Regions from separate parts of the Exiguobacterium sp. EF_C8 genome, predicted to be linked through region 3. Evidence: predicted binding sites of a transcription regulator. Region 3 holds the regulator's gene; each other region holds the start of a gene.

Region 1 (4,754 bases), 1.4 Mb from region 3:
GTTCATTCCGAAAGACGTGCCGATTTATCAAGTCGAGAACAATAAAGGTGAGCGCCAGCAGGAATTCGGGAAGGCAGACGAGAAGAAACCATATAACATCGTCGTCTTAGAAGACGGCGGATCGGCCTCAGCGTCCGAGATCCTTGCAGCCGGACTGAAGGAAGGAGCTGGCGCCGAAGTCGTCGGTACGAAGTCGTTCGGGAAAGGGATCGTCCAAAGTGCGTATGATTTGAAGGACGGTAGCGACCTGAAGTTAACGACGAACAAATGGCTGACACCAGACGGGAACTGGATCCACAAAAAAGGGGTCAAGCCGACGGTCGAAGTCAAACAACCGGCGTACTTCAACGTCACGAAAATTTTGACTGATCAAAAGTCACTCGCTGTCGGCGATTACGGAAAATCAGTCGAGAATGCCCACCTTGTCCTCGAAGCGATCGGTTATAAGCCAAAAGGACAGGACGGCTATTTCGGTGACACGATGAAACAAGCTGTCGAGGCTTTGCAAAAGGATGCGAAACTTGACGTCACTGGAAAAATCGATCAGCAGACAGCGGGTGAGATGGAGACGCGTCTCCTGAAGAAACTCCAGGACGATAAGAATGACGTCCAGCGGAAAAAAGCACTCGAGGTCGCTGCTCAATAATAAGGAATGGAAAGAGGTCTGAATGCGCGTGGAATTACTCGATGAAATTGGTTGGACCGCGATTAGTCTCATCGCCAGTCCGACCTTGTGGTTAGCACTCCTTGTCAGTTGGGTCATCGGCATTCGGCGTGTCAAACGGGAACGCGGACTGTTTCGCTCCCGGACACACGGTAAACGAAGCGATGTCCTCGAAACACTTTTACCAGGCCTACTCGTTGGTCTCGTCTTGTCCGTCGTCAGCGGATGGCTCGGATTGACAGTGACACCGCAGTACGCTCTACTGTTGCTTGGACTTTCGAGCGTCCTGCTGTTGATTGGTGTCGTTCGTTTGAACCTGCCACTCTGGCCGATCGTCTTGCTTGGACTGACCGGCTGGTTCGTGATGGATTCACGTCTTGATCCGGTTCGAGCGGTTGAGCCAAAGATGATTTTATTGCTTGCGACGTTGACGCTCGTCGCGGAATGTCTACTCGTCTGGTGGCGCGGGCAGCGGCGTCTGTCACCGTCACTCGTCGTCTCAAAGCGCGGTCGCTTCATCGGTGGGCTGTCGGCAAATAAGCTTTGGCTGTTACCTCTACTTGTTTTCGTTCCGGGCGACGTGCTCGAGACGTGGTGGCCACGCTACAGCTTCCCGGAACTCGTTCCGGTCGTTCTCTGGTTACCGATCGGTTTCAGTTTCCTCTTTACAGGTAAGCTGCCGAAAGAATTGATGCGTCCGCTCGTTCAAGGACGTTTGATCACGAGTCTTGTTGCAGTTTTATTGACGGTTCTTGCGTACGTGACTGGTCAAGCTGAATGGCTCTACGGAATCGTCTTGTTGCTCGTCCTGCACATTTTGTTGCACCAGCGGGTCAAACGCTTGAACCGGGCGCAAACGCCGTTGTTCCTCAATGGAACGCGTGGTGCCGTCATCCTTGGGACACTTCCCGATAAACCGGCTGCTGAGATGGGCTTGATTCCAGGTGAAGCGATCTATAAAGTCAATGGTGAAAAGGTCGATTCGGAAGCATCGTTCTATGAAGCCATCCAAAAACACAAACCGTATCTGCGTCTTGAAGTCATGAACCATAACGGAGACATCCGTTTTGCGCAACGTGCCTTTTATGAACAAGATCATCATGAGCTCGGTATCCTCTTCGTCAACGAACCGGTCCACGGTCGGACGAAGGTACGCTCTTTGCATTAAACTAGTACATCCCTGTCACGGAACAGCCGTGACAGGGATTTTTTTGTCGGCAGAAAAATCGAAGATCAGCACTCGAAGTAAAAAGAAACTTTTGCATTTTCGAAAAAAAGGGTAACTTCCTAAAAGGAGCACTTCATAATCGAATGTTTGTTCGTAAAGTGATACAATAGAAATAGATTTTTTAACGTGATGAGGGGGAAGCAAACGATGGATTTTGAACTCGTTTCACCATTTGAACCAGGCGGTGATCAGCCGACGGCGATCGAAAAATTGGTGACTGGGCTAAAACAAGGCGAACGACATCAGACGTTGCTTGGGGCGACCGGTACCGGGAAGACGTTCACGGTCTCGAACGTCATCAAGGAAATCAAGAAACCGACACTCGTCCTTGCCCATAACAAAACACTAGCGGGACAACTCTACTCGGAGTTCAAGGAATTCTTCCCGAACAACGCGGTCGAATACTTCGTTAGTTTTTATGATTATTACCAACCGGAAGCGTACGTTCCGTCGACGGATACGTTCATTGAGAAGGACTCTTCGATCAACGATGAGATCGATAAGTTGCGTCACTCGGCAACGTCCGCCTTGTTTGAACGAGAAGACGTCTTGATCGTTGCGTCTGTCTCGTGTATCTATGGTCTCGGTAACCCGGAAGAGTACAACAACCACGTCTTGTCACTGCGTGTCGGCAATGAGATGGGGCGAAACGAGATGCTCCGTCGTCTAATCGACATTCAGTATGAGCGAAACGACATTGACTTCCAGCGCGGACGGTTCCGCGTCCGAGGAGATGTCGTTGAAATTTTCCCGGCGTCACGCGACGAACAGTGTGTCCGGATTGAGTTCTTCGGTGACGAGATTGAACGGATCCGTGACATGGATCCGCTGACAGGTGAGATCGTCGCGGACCGCGAGCACATCTCGATCTTCCCGGCGTCCCACTTCGTGACGGGGGATACCCGTCTACAGAAAGCGATCGCGAACATCGAGAAGGAACTTGAAGTGCAGCTTGCGAAGTTACGTGAAGACAATCAGTTGCTTGAAGCGCAACGGCTCGAACAACGGACGAACTACGATCTTGAGATGATGCGTGAGATGGGCTATTGTTCCGGAATCGAGAACTACTCGCGTCACTTGAACTTGATGCCGGAAGGGGCAACACCGTATACATTGCTCGATTACTTCCCGAAGGACTTTTTACTCGTTGCCGATGAGTCACACGTCACATTGCCACAAATTCGCGGGATGTATAACGGGGACCAGGCACGGAAACAAGTCCTCGTCGATCACGGTTTCCGTCTTCCGTCGGCAAAAGACAACCGTCCGTTACGGTTCGAGGAGTTCGAGGAAAAAGTCAGTCAGGCGATCTATATCTCGGCGACACCAGGACCGTATGAACTCGAACATTCGAAAGAGATGGTCGAGCAAATCATCCGTCCGACCGGTCTCGTTGATCCAACGATCGAGATTCATCCGATCACAGGACAAATCGATTACTTGATGGATAACATCCGTGACCGGGTCGCGAAGAACGAACGTGTTCTCGTCACGACACTGACGAAGAAGATGGCAGAAGATTTGACCGATTACTTGAAAGAGAATGGCGTCAAGGTCAACTACATGCACTCGGAGATCAAGACGCTGGAACGGATTGAAATCATACGTGACTTGAGGCTCGGGAAATACGATGTCCTCGTCGGGATCAACTTGTTACGAGAAGGACTCGATATTCCGGAAGTCTCACTCGTGACGATTCTTGATGCTGATAAGGAAGGGTTCCTCCGGTCGGACCGTTCGCTGATTCAAACGATTGGTCGGGCGGCTCGGAACTCGGAAGGACACGTCATCTTGTTTGCTGATAAAGTCACCGATTCGATGCAACGGGCGATCGATGAGACGGAACGTCGTCGCGCGATCCAGATGGCGTTCAACGAAGAACATGGCATCACGCCGCAGACGATCAAAAAGGATGTCCGTGGTGTTATCAGTACGACGATCGAGAGCGACGATACCGTCGAAAAACTCGAGAAGTTCAACAAACTTAAAAAACCGGAGCGCGAAACGTTGCTTGAACAGCTCGACCAAGAGATGCGTCAAGCGGCGAAGGACATGCAGTTCGAGCGAGCTGCCGAGCTCCGCGATCTCATATTAGAATTGAAAGCAGGTGCCTAAGTTGGGAGAAAAGAAGAATCAGATTATCATCAAAGGCGCTCGCGTCAATAATCTACAAAACATCGATGTCGAAATCCCTCGCGATCAGCTCGTCGTCTTGACGGGCTTGTCTGGATCGGGGAAATCGTCGCTTGCCTTCGATACGATTTATGCTGAAGGACAACGTCGTTATGTCGAAAGTTTGTCTGCCTATGCTCGTCAATTCCTCGGACAAATGGATAAACCAGATGTCGATACGATTGAAGGACTGAGTCCGGCAATTTCGATCGATCAAAAGACGACGAGTAAAAACCCACGTTCGACGGTCGGAACGGTCACAGAGATTTATGACTACTTGCGTCTGTTATACGCACGGATCGGGAAGCCGATCTGTCCGAATCACGGAATCGAGATTTCGAGCCAGACGATTAGTCAGATGGTTGACCAAGTGATGGAACAACCAGAGCGGACGCGTCTGCAAATTCTCGCGCCAATCGTTTCCGGACGCAAAGGAACGCACGTCAAGGTGCTCGACGATTTGAAGAAGGAAGGTTTCGTCCGCGTCCGTGTCAACGGAGAGACGATGGATCTCGCCGAAGAGATCACGCTTGAGAAAAACAAGAAACACTCGATCGAAGTCGTCGTCGACCGTGTCGTCGTGCGACCAGACGTCGAAGCCCGTCTTGCGGACTCACTTGAGACTGCACTTCGCCTCGCGGATGGTCGGGTCATCGTCGATACGATGGACGGCAACGAACTATTGTTCAG
Region 2 (4,754 bases), 690 kb from region 3:
GAATCATCTCATGGCAACAGTCTTATTCCAAGAAACAAACACACGGTATACGGATCAAACGGAAGTCGCTGACTTCCTCGCATCGCGCGGCGTTCTTTACGAACAATGGGACGTCTCAAAACTACCAGCACCTCTCGTTGAGAACTTCACACTGACGGATGCCGACAAACAAACGATTCTCGATACGTTCGCTCCAGAAATCAAAGACGTATCAGAACGTCGTGGATATCAGACAGCTGATATCATTTCACTTTCGGATACGACACCGAACCTTGACGAGTTGCTCGTCAACTTCCAGAAAGAACATCATCACACGGATGATGAAGTCCGTTTCATCGTAAGCGGTCACGGCGTCTTCGCGATCAAAGACGAAGAAGTCGGCTACTATAACATCGAACTCAATCCTGGTGATTTGATTTCTGTTCCTGTCAATACACGCCACTACTTTACGCTCCAAGAGGATCGGAAAGTCGTCGCTGTTCGAATTTTCGTCACGACAGATGGGTGGGTTCCAATTTACGAGAACGAGACATCCACGGTCTCTTAAGAACGACAAAAGCGTTGATTTCTTCTATATAAGGAGAATCGGCGCTTTTTCTTATCTCACAAACATATCACTACATCGACACGTAACAGATATAATGAGGGAAAAGCGATTGGGGAGTGAGCAACATGCATATTCGTCCTGTAACGGAACATGATTTACCCGCCGTTCTATCCATTTATAATGAAGGCATCGAAGACCGAATCGCAACGCTTGAGACGGATCGAAAAGATTTATCGTTCATGACCCAGTGGTATGCAGAGCGTACGCATCGCTACGCTGGATATGTCGCAGAAGATGAGACAGGTGTCCTCGGCTTCATTTCTCTTGATCCGTATAACCCGCGTCCTGTCTATGCGACAGTTGGTGAGATTTCCGTCTACATTACTCGAACACATCGCGGACAAGGGATCGGGACACAGTTGTTAGAAACTGCCGAACAACATGCGCGCGATCATCAGATGCATAAGCTGATTCTCTTTACCTTCCCGTTCAATAAAATCGGACAAAAGCTCTACATCCGTTCCGGATTCCGGATTGTTGGGACATTTAAGGAACAAGGTCGCTTGAACGGCGACTACGTCGATGTCATGGCGATGGAGAAACGCTTACGATAGGATTCATTGAATGCCAGACAGGGAATAATCAATCCGAGTCATTGAGAGAGGATGAACCTAATGGATATTCAACAAATTCGTAATGCGACGCTTGTCGTCACGTATGCCAATCAAGTTTTACTAATCGATCCGTTTCTCGGCGAAAAAGGCAGTTTACCTCCTTTCGGTCAAACGCCGAATGCCGTCGCCAATCCACTCGTCGACTTACCGGTCGATGTTAAGACACTGCTCGATCCTGACGCTGTCTTCGTCACGCATCTGCACGCGGATCATTTCGATGATGCTGCAAAACAATTTCTACCCAAGCATTTGCCATTCTATGCGCAGCAAGAAGAAGACGCACGGCAAATCCGAGAAGCCGGCTTCACGAACGTCTCTTCCTTCGATTCCGGTGTGACGATCGGTGATATCCAGGTCCATCGAACAGGTGGACAGCATGGTGTCGGTGAAATCGGTGAACGAATGGGACATGTCTCCGGACTCGTCCTCACGCATCCGGACGAACCGACGCTTTATATCGCAGGTGATACGATCTGGTGTGACGAGGTCGCGCATGCGATTGAACAACATACACCAGATATCATCGTCGTCAACAGTGGGGCTGCCCAGTTTCTGACGGGAGAACCGATCACGATGTCGCAGCGTGATCTCCTTGCCGTACACGAAGCAGCAGCGGAAGCAACGATCATCGTCTCGCACCTCGAGTCCGTCAATCACTGTCTCCTACGGCGCGACATGATTGCTGACTTTTTAGCTGCTTTCCACCTCTCTGCCCATTTCCTCATTCCGGAAGATGGCGAAACGATGTCATTTTAAGAACAAATCAAAAGTCTCTTTTCGAAATTCATCGAAAAGAGACTTTTTTCATGGAATGACCAATCCTAATAATCGAGCGAAGGCGACTGCTTGTTCTTCCGTAATGACTGCGCCCGGTAAAAATCGCGGATCGATTGTGATACCAGAGAGTTCCGTCTGCCGGAGATCAAGACCTTTTAATGGTGTTTCAATCCATTGGCTATCAGTAAGCCGGACCGCTTCGAGTTTCCAATGGGTCGGTTTCACTTCGAAGAACTGTGCTTCTTTCATCGTCGTTTCACTCCAATGCTGATGACGGACAGTACTACGAATGAACTGGGCATAGTCTGCGAGTCCTTCTTCGATCGTCAGATGATCAAGCGTACAATCTTCAAACTGAACACCCGTCATCCGGCATCCGACGAAAGACACGCGGTGAAAACGGGTTTCTTGGAAGTGACATCCTGTTAAGTCACATTGCTCGAAACGAATATCTTCGAACGAACCGCGGTCAAAGGTGAGGTTCGCGAACGAGACATTTTGAAAACATACTTGATAGGCATCGATACGCTCCGTCAGTTCGACAGGCATCGACTCCTTTTCATAACGTGCTCCTTTCAGATATGGATCGTCGATTTCGACTTGATCGAACGTCTCTGCTTGAAGCGTTTTCGGTAATTCTGGTAAACGGATAACGATCTCTTTCATAGAAATTCCCCCTTTTTCTCTCCTTTAGTGTATCAAACTCCTTTTGCATAAGGGTCAATCGTTCGAATTCCCTCTTTTTTCAACAGTTTTTTATTTTGAGACACTTTGAGACCATGCTATAGTCAAAGAAAATCAAAATAAGAACATATGTTCTTTTATGTAAAGGAGTGATTCAAATGTTTCCTTCCGTCGTTTTACCACAGAATAAACGTATTTTTTGTGTTGACAGTGTTTCCTTCTACGCCAGCTGTGAATGCCAGTATCGCAATCTCCCTCCCTTAACGACACGTCTTGCGGTCGTCTCCGATTTAAAACGAAGCGGATCCGTCATTCTCGCCGCTACTCCCGCCTTAAAAGCGCTTGGAATCAAGACAGCCGGTCGACTGTACGAAATCGAGCAATTACCCTACGCCATTCGTCGTACGATTCAACTCGTCGAACCGCGCATGCTCGCTTATATGAAAACGTCGATTCGTGTTTTAGATGTCCTGCATCAATTTGCCCCACCTGAAGCGATTCGTGTCTATTCGATTGACGAAAGTTTCATTGACATGACTGGAACCGATCGCCTGTTTGGTTCCGATCTGCAAGCTGCCAAAAAGATTCAAGAAGCGATTCTGAAGCAGACCGGCATTCACGTCCGCATCGGGATTGGTCCAAATAACGTCATCGCGAAACTGACGCTTGACTTAATCGGGAAAAAAGAAGGCATCGCACAATGTGGATACGCTGATGTCGCACGACGTCTCCATGATTTTCCGATTCGGAAGATGTGGGGAGTCGGACACCGCATGGAACAACATCTGCAGATGATGGGGATTGAAACGATTGGTGACCTTGCCATGCGCCCAGTCGAAGAGTTACATGAACGCTTCGGTGTCATCGGCGCCGAACTATGGCACCACGCTTGGGGTCTTGACGCGTCACCGACACTGCTTGCCCCTCGCCATTTGTTCGAGAAAGCCCCTCAACGGACGATTGGACACGGTGTGACCTTGATGCAGGACTATTATCAATTCGAACGTATCCGGAATGTGCTCAACGAACTCGTGCAGGATGTTGCGGCACGTTGCCGCTTTTCGAATCAAGTTGGTTGGACTGTTCATATCGGTGTCCGCTATTCTCGAAACGTCGTCCGAAGTGGCTTCTCGCGTCAAGTCCGGTTGCCTTATCCGACATCCGATGAGCGAATCATTCTGCGTCATGTCTTACAATTATTCGAACCGAATTGGCTTGACGGGGAACCCGTTCGTTTTTTATCTGTCGCAGTGGGACATCTAACTGCCGATCAAGGCACCTTACAGTTATCCTTGTTCGAGGATAATACGCGACTCTGGAAGCGGCGGCGGTTATTAAAAGCAATGGACATCGTTAACCTCCGCTACGGGAAAGGAACGATTCGTCTCGCTGTCTCGTTTCTCGATACGAGCGTCGCCAAACGGCGGCTTCGTTTCGTTGGCGGTCATCCAGGAGGTGATCTTCATGACAGCGTATCGTGATCGAGGGAATTTAAAGTGGATCCCTTTTCTCATGCCGGAGCACTTGCAATTGCTCCGGGAGTATTATGTCCAAATGCATCAGATCGACTTGCCTGAAATCGATGAACAACTGCAAGAATCGTGGCACTTTCTACTTCAAGAGGCTTTAATAGAAGGAAACGAACTCGAAATCACGTATTATAAGGAAAGTAGCTACGTGACGGTCGTCGGTTTTGTTGAACGGCTAGAGCCTGAACGTTCTGTTCTCTTTCTGCGTGGTCGTGTTGCAGTAGAAATCTCCTTCACACGAATCGTTCGGATCGAAAACGGGTAAGCTTTCATACAGATAGCCGCTTCAAATCGTGCCCGGAAAGAAGGAATAGTCATGTTGGATTGGTTCACTTCCCTCCCCGTCGTCGTGCAAGCATTACTTGCCGGTATGATGACTTGGGGATTAACCGCACTTGGTGCGGCACTCGTTTTCGTCTTTACAACGATTGAAAAACGCGTCATGAACATGATGCTTGGTTTTGCAGCCGGTGTCATGATCGCCGCTTCATTCTGGTCTTTGCTCGCCCCAGCGATCGAATTCACGGAGCAGGACGGTGGCAT
Region 3 (4,754 bases):
GAGGATGTCCGATTGGAACTGCATCAAGAAGTTATTGGCTACAGCACCACCGTCGACACGAAGTGTTTTCAGTTCGATTCCAGAATCTTGTTCCATCGCTGTCAACACGTCGCGTGTTTGATAAGCGAGTGATTCAAGCGTTGCCCGAACGAAGTGCTCTTTATCTGTTCCGCGTGTTAATCCGAAGATCGCCCCACGAACATCTGAATCCCAATACGGTGCACCAAGACCGACAAAAGCAGGAACGACGTAAACACCGTCTGTTGAATCGACTTTCGTTGCATAGCCTTCTGAATCTTTCGCGTGTTTCAACATACGGAGTCCATCGCGGAGCCACTGGATTGCAGAACCGGCGACGAAGATAGAGCCTTCGAGCGCATATTCGACTTTTCCATCAACGCCCCAAGCAATTGTCGTCAAGAGTCCGTGGTCAGAAGAAACGGCTTTCTCACCTGTGTTCATGAGCATGAAACAACCTGTTCCGTATGTGTTCTTTCCTTCACCTTCTTCAAAACACGTTTGACCAAAGAGTGCAGCTTGTTGGTCACCAGCGATCCCAGCGATTGGCACTTCGTAACCGAAGAAGTGATATGGTACTGTTTTGTCGTAGACTTCACTCGATTGACGAACTTCTGGTAACATTGATGCAGGAACACCGAGGATATCGAGCAACTCTTCATCCCATTTTTGCTCATAGATGTTGTACATCAATGTCCGTGAAGCGTTCGTGTAATCCGTGATATGCGTTTTTCCACCAGACAATTTCCAAACGAGCCACGTATCAATCGTACCGAAGAGTAATTCACCGTTCTCTGCTTGCTCACGTGCGCCTTCGACATTGTCGAGAATCCATTTGACTTTCGTACCAGAGAAGTAGGCATCAATCAAAAGTCCTGTTTTATCACGGAACTTCTGATTCAAACCTTGTTCTTTTAAGTCGTCACAGATACCAGACGTTTGACGTGATTGCCAAACGAGCGCGTGATAAACCGGTTTACCTGTTTCTTTGTTCCAGACCACTGTCGTTTCACGTTGGTTCGTGATTCCGATTCCGGCGATTTGCTCAGGTTTGATATCTGCTGTTCCGAGTGCTTCAGCCATAACAGCAAGAATCGAACCCCAGATTTCGTTTGCATCGTGCTCGACCCAGCCTGGTTGCGGGAAGTATTGCTTGAATTCCCGTTGTGCCGAGTTGACGATTTTCCCGTCGTGATCGAAGATGATCGCACGTGAGCTTGTCGTACCTTGGTCGAGTGCTAGGATATACTTGTTTTCCATTTCGAAATCCCCCTTGAGCGGTATGTGTTTGTGAAACGTGATCTTAGTAGATCAATTGATAGATGAACACGGCAAGCGCTCCGCCGATGATTGGACCAACAACTGGAATCCATGAGTAGCCCCAGTCAGATGACCCTTTATTCGGAATCGGTAAGATAGCATGTGCGATACGCGGTCCAAGGTCACGGGCCGGGTTGATGGCATATCCTGTTGTACCACCAAGTGATAGACCGATGACGACGACGAGTAAACCGACGATAAGTGGTTTTAAGCCGTCACCGAATGTCGTTAAACCGAGCGCCAAGATACCGAAGACGAGAACGAATGTCCCGATGATTTCAGAAATCAAGTTCGACGGCGTATGGCGAATCGCTGGACCTGTTGCGAACACACCGAGTTTTGCAGCTTGATCATCAGTCGCTTCAAAATGTTTCATGTAATGAAGCCAAACGAGAATGGCGCCGATGAAAGCTCCGACAAGTTGTCCGGCAATATAGACAGGAACGTCTGCCCACGGTAAATCAGAGTTTAAAGCAAGTGCAATTGTTAAAGCAGGGTTCAAGTGCGCTCCACTCTCAGCAGCGACGAATGCTCCTGTCATGACGGCAAGACCCCAAGCGAACGTGATGACAATCCATCCGCTGTTTTCGGACTTCGTCTTTCTCAAGACGACACCGGCGACGACACCATCCCCGAGCAGAATGAGGATCATCGTACCGATCATTTCCAATACAAAGTTATTCATGCAAAAACCCTCCCTTTGGATTAAAGCAAATAATGGTCTTTCTACTTTAAATTACTCCGATTTGATAACGTTTTCAATACATATAATTGAAATATAGGAATGGAAATTTTTTATTTTAATGTTTAAAGATACGAAAAATTGGATAAGAAAACACCTCTTTTGCCTGCAAGCAAGCAAAAGAGGTGTTAACGACGACGCTTTTTTCTTTTTTTAGGTCGAAACCAACTACTGGAATAATCTAGTAGGATATGAATTGTACTCGCCACCATGATACCAATGACAAAAGCGGGTAGGGAAGCGAACCAGGAATCAATGGTCTCTGACGCGATGACTTGAAAATACAAGCTGAGAAATAATAAGGGAATCACAAGTGCAGCACTATAAAGGAGTCGGATGACATCCCCAATGATCAATCCGTGTGACCAGATCGAGCGGTGGGGCATGATCTTCACATAAGGCATCCACAGGACTCGAAATGGTCCAAAGCGATAATACGGTTCTGACTTTAAATCGAGGTCAGGTGACAACCAAAGCGTACCGACAGCGATACCGATGGCAGTCGGTAACCAATCCGTTTGTTGCGTTGCGACCGAATACGCAACGTAACCCGTCAGTGCGACGGTATTGACGGTATCATGTACATTTCCTGAAGGCATGAAAAAAGACCAGTCGTAACTGGTCCCTCCGTCAATGAATCGTCCGATACACGCCGATTACCTTACCAAGAATGGAGACATTATCGAAATACATCGGATCCATCGAGTCATTTTCTGGTTGTAGACGTACCTGTTGATCTTCTAAGAAGAACCGTTTCACCGTCGCTTCGCTATCTTCGGTCATAGCTACGACGATTTCTCCGTTTTCTGCTGTGTTTTGTTGGCGTACGATGACGCGATCGCCGTCAAGAATACCTGCGTTAATCATTGATTCACCATCGATCGTCAACATGAAGACCGTTTCGTTTCCTACATAATGTGCAGGGAGCGGGAACTGTTCTTCGATGTTTTCAATCGCTGTAATCGGAAGACCAGCTGTGACTTTCCCGATGACGGGAACATGAACGATAGCTTCCGTGATTTCTTCAGGCTTATCAAGCAATATCTCAATCGCACGTGGTTTCGTCGGGTCACGGCGAATCATTCCCCGTTTCTCGAGTCGATCCAAATGACCGTGTACCGTCGAGCTAGACGCGAGTCCGACTGCTTCTCCGATTTCACGAACTGATGGTGGATACCCCTTCAGTTTCACTTCAGAGACGATGTAGTCGAGAATCTCTTGTTGGCGCTTAGACATTTTCCGCATACGAATTGCCACCTCTTTCTGGATTGAAGTTTGAAATGTAAGAATATATGTTTCTAAATTCACTATAACATAGAACAAATGAGCGTACAAACAATTGTTCGACATTTTGTGTTGACCGAACACGGGTTCTGTGTTTATTATGAATTATGCGAACAATTGTTCCGCGAACGTTTATTCTAACTCATTCATTTCATATTTGGAGGGATTCATGATGATTCATACGATTCGTACTCATGCTTTTTCTATTCTCTTCTATGCATTAAGTATTGCCTTCGTGATCTTTTTACTCACACCACGCCCAGATGAAAAGGTAGCACAATTGATGACGGCTTCCGTTACGGTCGATGAGAACGCTACAGTCGAACAAATTGCTGAAGTCTACAATGATGGTTCGATGTCAGATGAGGAATACGTCAACTGGTTGATCAAAAATAATGATGTTGAGACAAAACATGTCATCTCAAAAAGCAAAATCGTTGTACCAATCGCACAACAATGACAAAATGGAAAAGTTGTGAAAGAACGAACAGGGATGTGAGGTACGATGAAGGTCGTGATTTATTGTCGAGTATCGACCGAAAAAGAAGCACAAGATAGTTCGATTGAACGCCAACGGATGGAGCTTTCGAAGGTTGCGTCTCAAAAGGGGTTTGATGTCGTAGATATCGTCTCTGAAAAAGAGAGTGGATATGATGTTGATCGGGAAGGGATGCTAACAGTTCTTGATTATGTGACACGCGATACGGTAGATGCGGTCCTCGTAACGGATGATACACGGATTGGTCGAGGGAATGCAAAAATCGCTATTTTGCATACATTCAAAAAACATGGGGTCCGCTTGATGACGCTTGATTCAGATGGAGAATATCAACTTGCGGATGCAGAAGCGATGGTCCTTGAGATCGTCTCACTCGTGGAAGAATACCAACGGAAACTGCATAATGCAAAAATCGCCCGTGGCATGCGGCGAGCAGTCGAACAAGGTTTTCGCCCGGAACGAAATCTCAATCGCCAAGGAGAGAACGCAGGACGTAGTCGAAAAGACGTACCGATCGAAGAAATTGTACGTCTTCGAGAACTCGGATTGACGTTTTCTGATATCGCCATCACCTTGCGGGGGATGGGGCATGATATTTCAAAAGCAACGGTCAATCGTCGATATCTTGAATACCGCGAACTGACACCTAGCCCGGAATGAGAAGCAAGTAACCCGTCGACTGACGCGGTTAACTTGCTTTTTTTTATAAGCTCTTTTACAGTAAGAATACAATTGAACTACTCAAGTTTGAGTCATAAAGAAAGAGGGATTCCATGTTATCACAAGAACAATTAGATCGAATTAATGCATTAGCGAATAAATCAAAAGTTGAGCCGTTATCGGAAGCGGAAACGGCAGAGCAAAAAGAATTACGTGCAGCGTATCTCGCAG

The links. Region 3 encodes LexA, which represses DNA repair genes until DNA is damaged. Its sites were predicted from a motif close to CGAACATATGTTCG; they were not measured.
Region 1: a site for LexA is predicted at 1,973-1,986, ahead of uvrB (excinuclease ABC subunit UvrB). Genes of this name have one in related genera too.
Region 2: a site for LexA is predicted at 2,805-2,818, ahead of ACY2IG_RS02500 (Y-family DNA polymerase). Genes of this name have one in related genera too.

Annotation. Positions count from the first base shown of each region.
Region 1 covers NZ_CM143264.1:2,563,532-2,568,285, reverse strand. The annotation lists gene ACY2IG_RS13635 (S41 family peptidase) at 1-646, shown strand, start outside; gene ACY2IG_RS13630 (PDZ domain-containing protein) at 669-1,832, shown strand; gene uvrB (excinuclease ABC subunit UvrB) at 2,040-4,007, shown strand; gene uvrA (excinuclease ABC subunit UvrA) at 4,009-4,754, shown strand, end outside.
Region 2 covers NZ_CM143264.1:456,512-461,265, reverse strand. The annotation lists gene ACY2IG_RS02520 (1,2-dihydroxy-3-keto-5-methylthiopentene dioxygenase) at 11-547, shown strand; gene ACY2IG_RS02515 (arsinothricin resistance N-acetyltransferase ArsN1 family A) at 673-1,161, shown strand; gene ACY2IG_RS02510 (MBL fold metallo-hydrolase) at 1,222-1,977, shown strand; gene ACY2IG_RS02505 (pentapeptide repeat-containing protein) at 2,026-2,664, opposite strand; gene ACY2IG_RS02500 (Y-family DNA polymerase) at 2,841-4,163, shown strand; gene ACY2IG_RS02495 (YolD-like family protein) at 4,147-4,476, shown strand; gene ACY2IG_RS02490 (ZIP family metal transporter) at 4,528-4,754, shown strand, end outside.
Region 3 covers NZ_CM143264.1:1,142,000-1,146,753, forward strand. The annotation lists gene glpK (glycerol kinase GlpK) at 1-1,278, opposite strand, end outside; gene ACY2IG_RS05890 (MIP/aquaporin family protein) at 1,322-2,023, opposite strand; gene ACY2IG_RS05895 (metal-binding protein) at 2,209-2,679, opposite strand; gene lexA (transcriptional repressor LexA) at 2,711-3,325, opposite strand; gene yneA (cell division suppressor protein YneA) at 3,537-3,824, shown strand; gene ACY2IG_RS05910 (YneB family resolvase-like protein) at 3,870-4,523, shown strand; gene ACY2IG_RS05915 (DUF896 domain-containing protein) at 4,637-4,754, shown strand, end outside.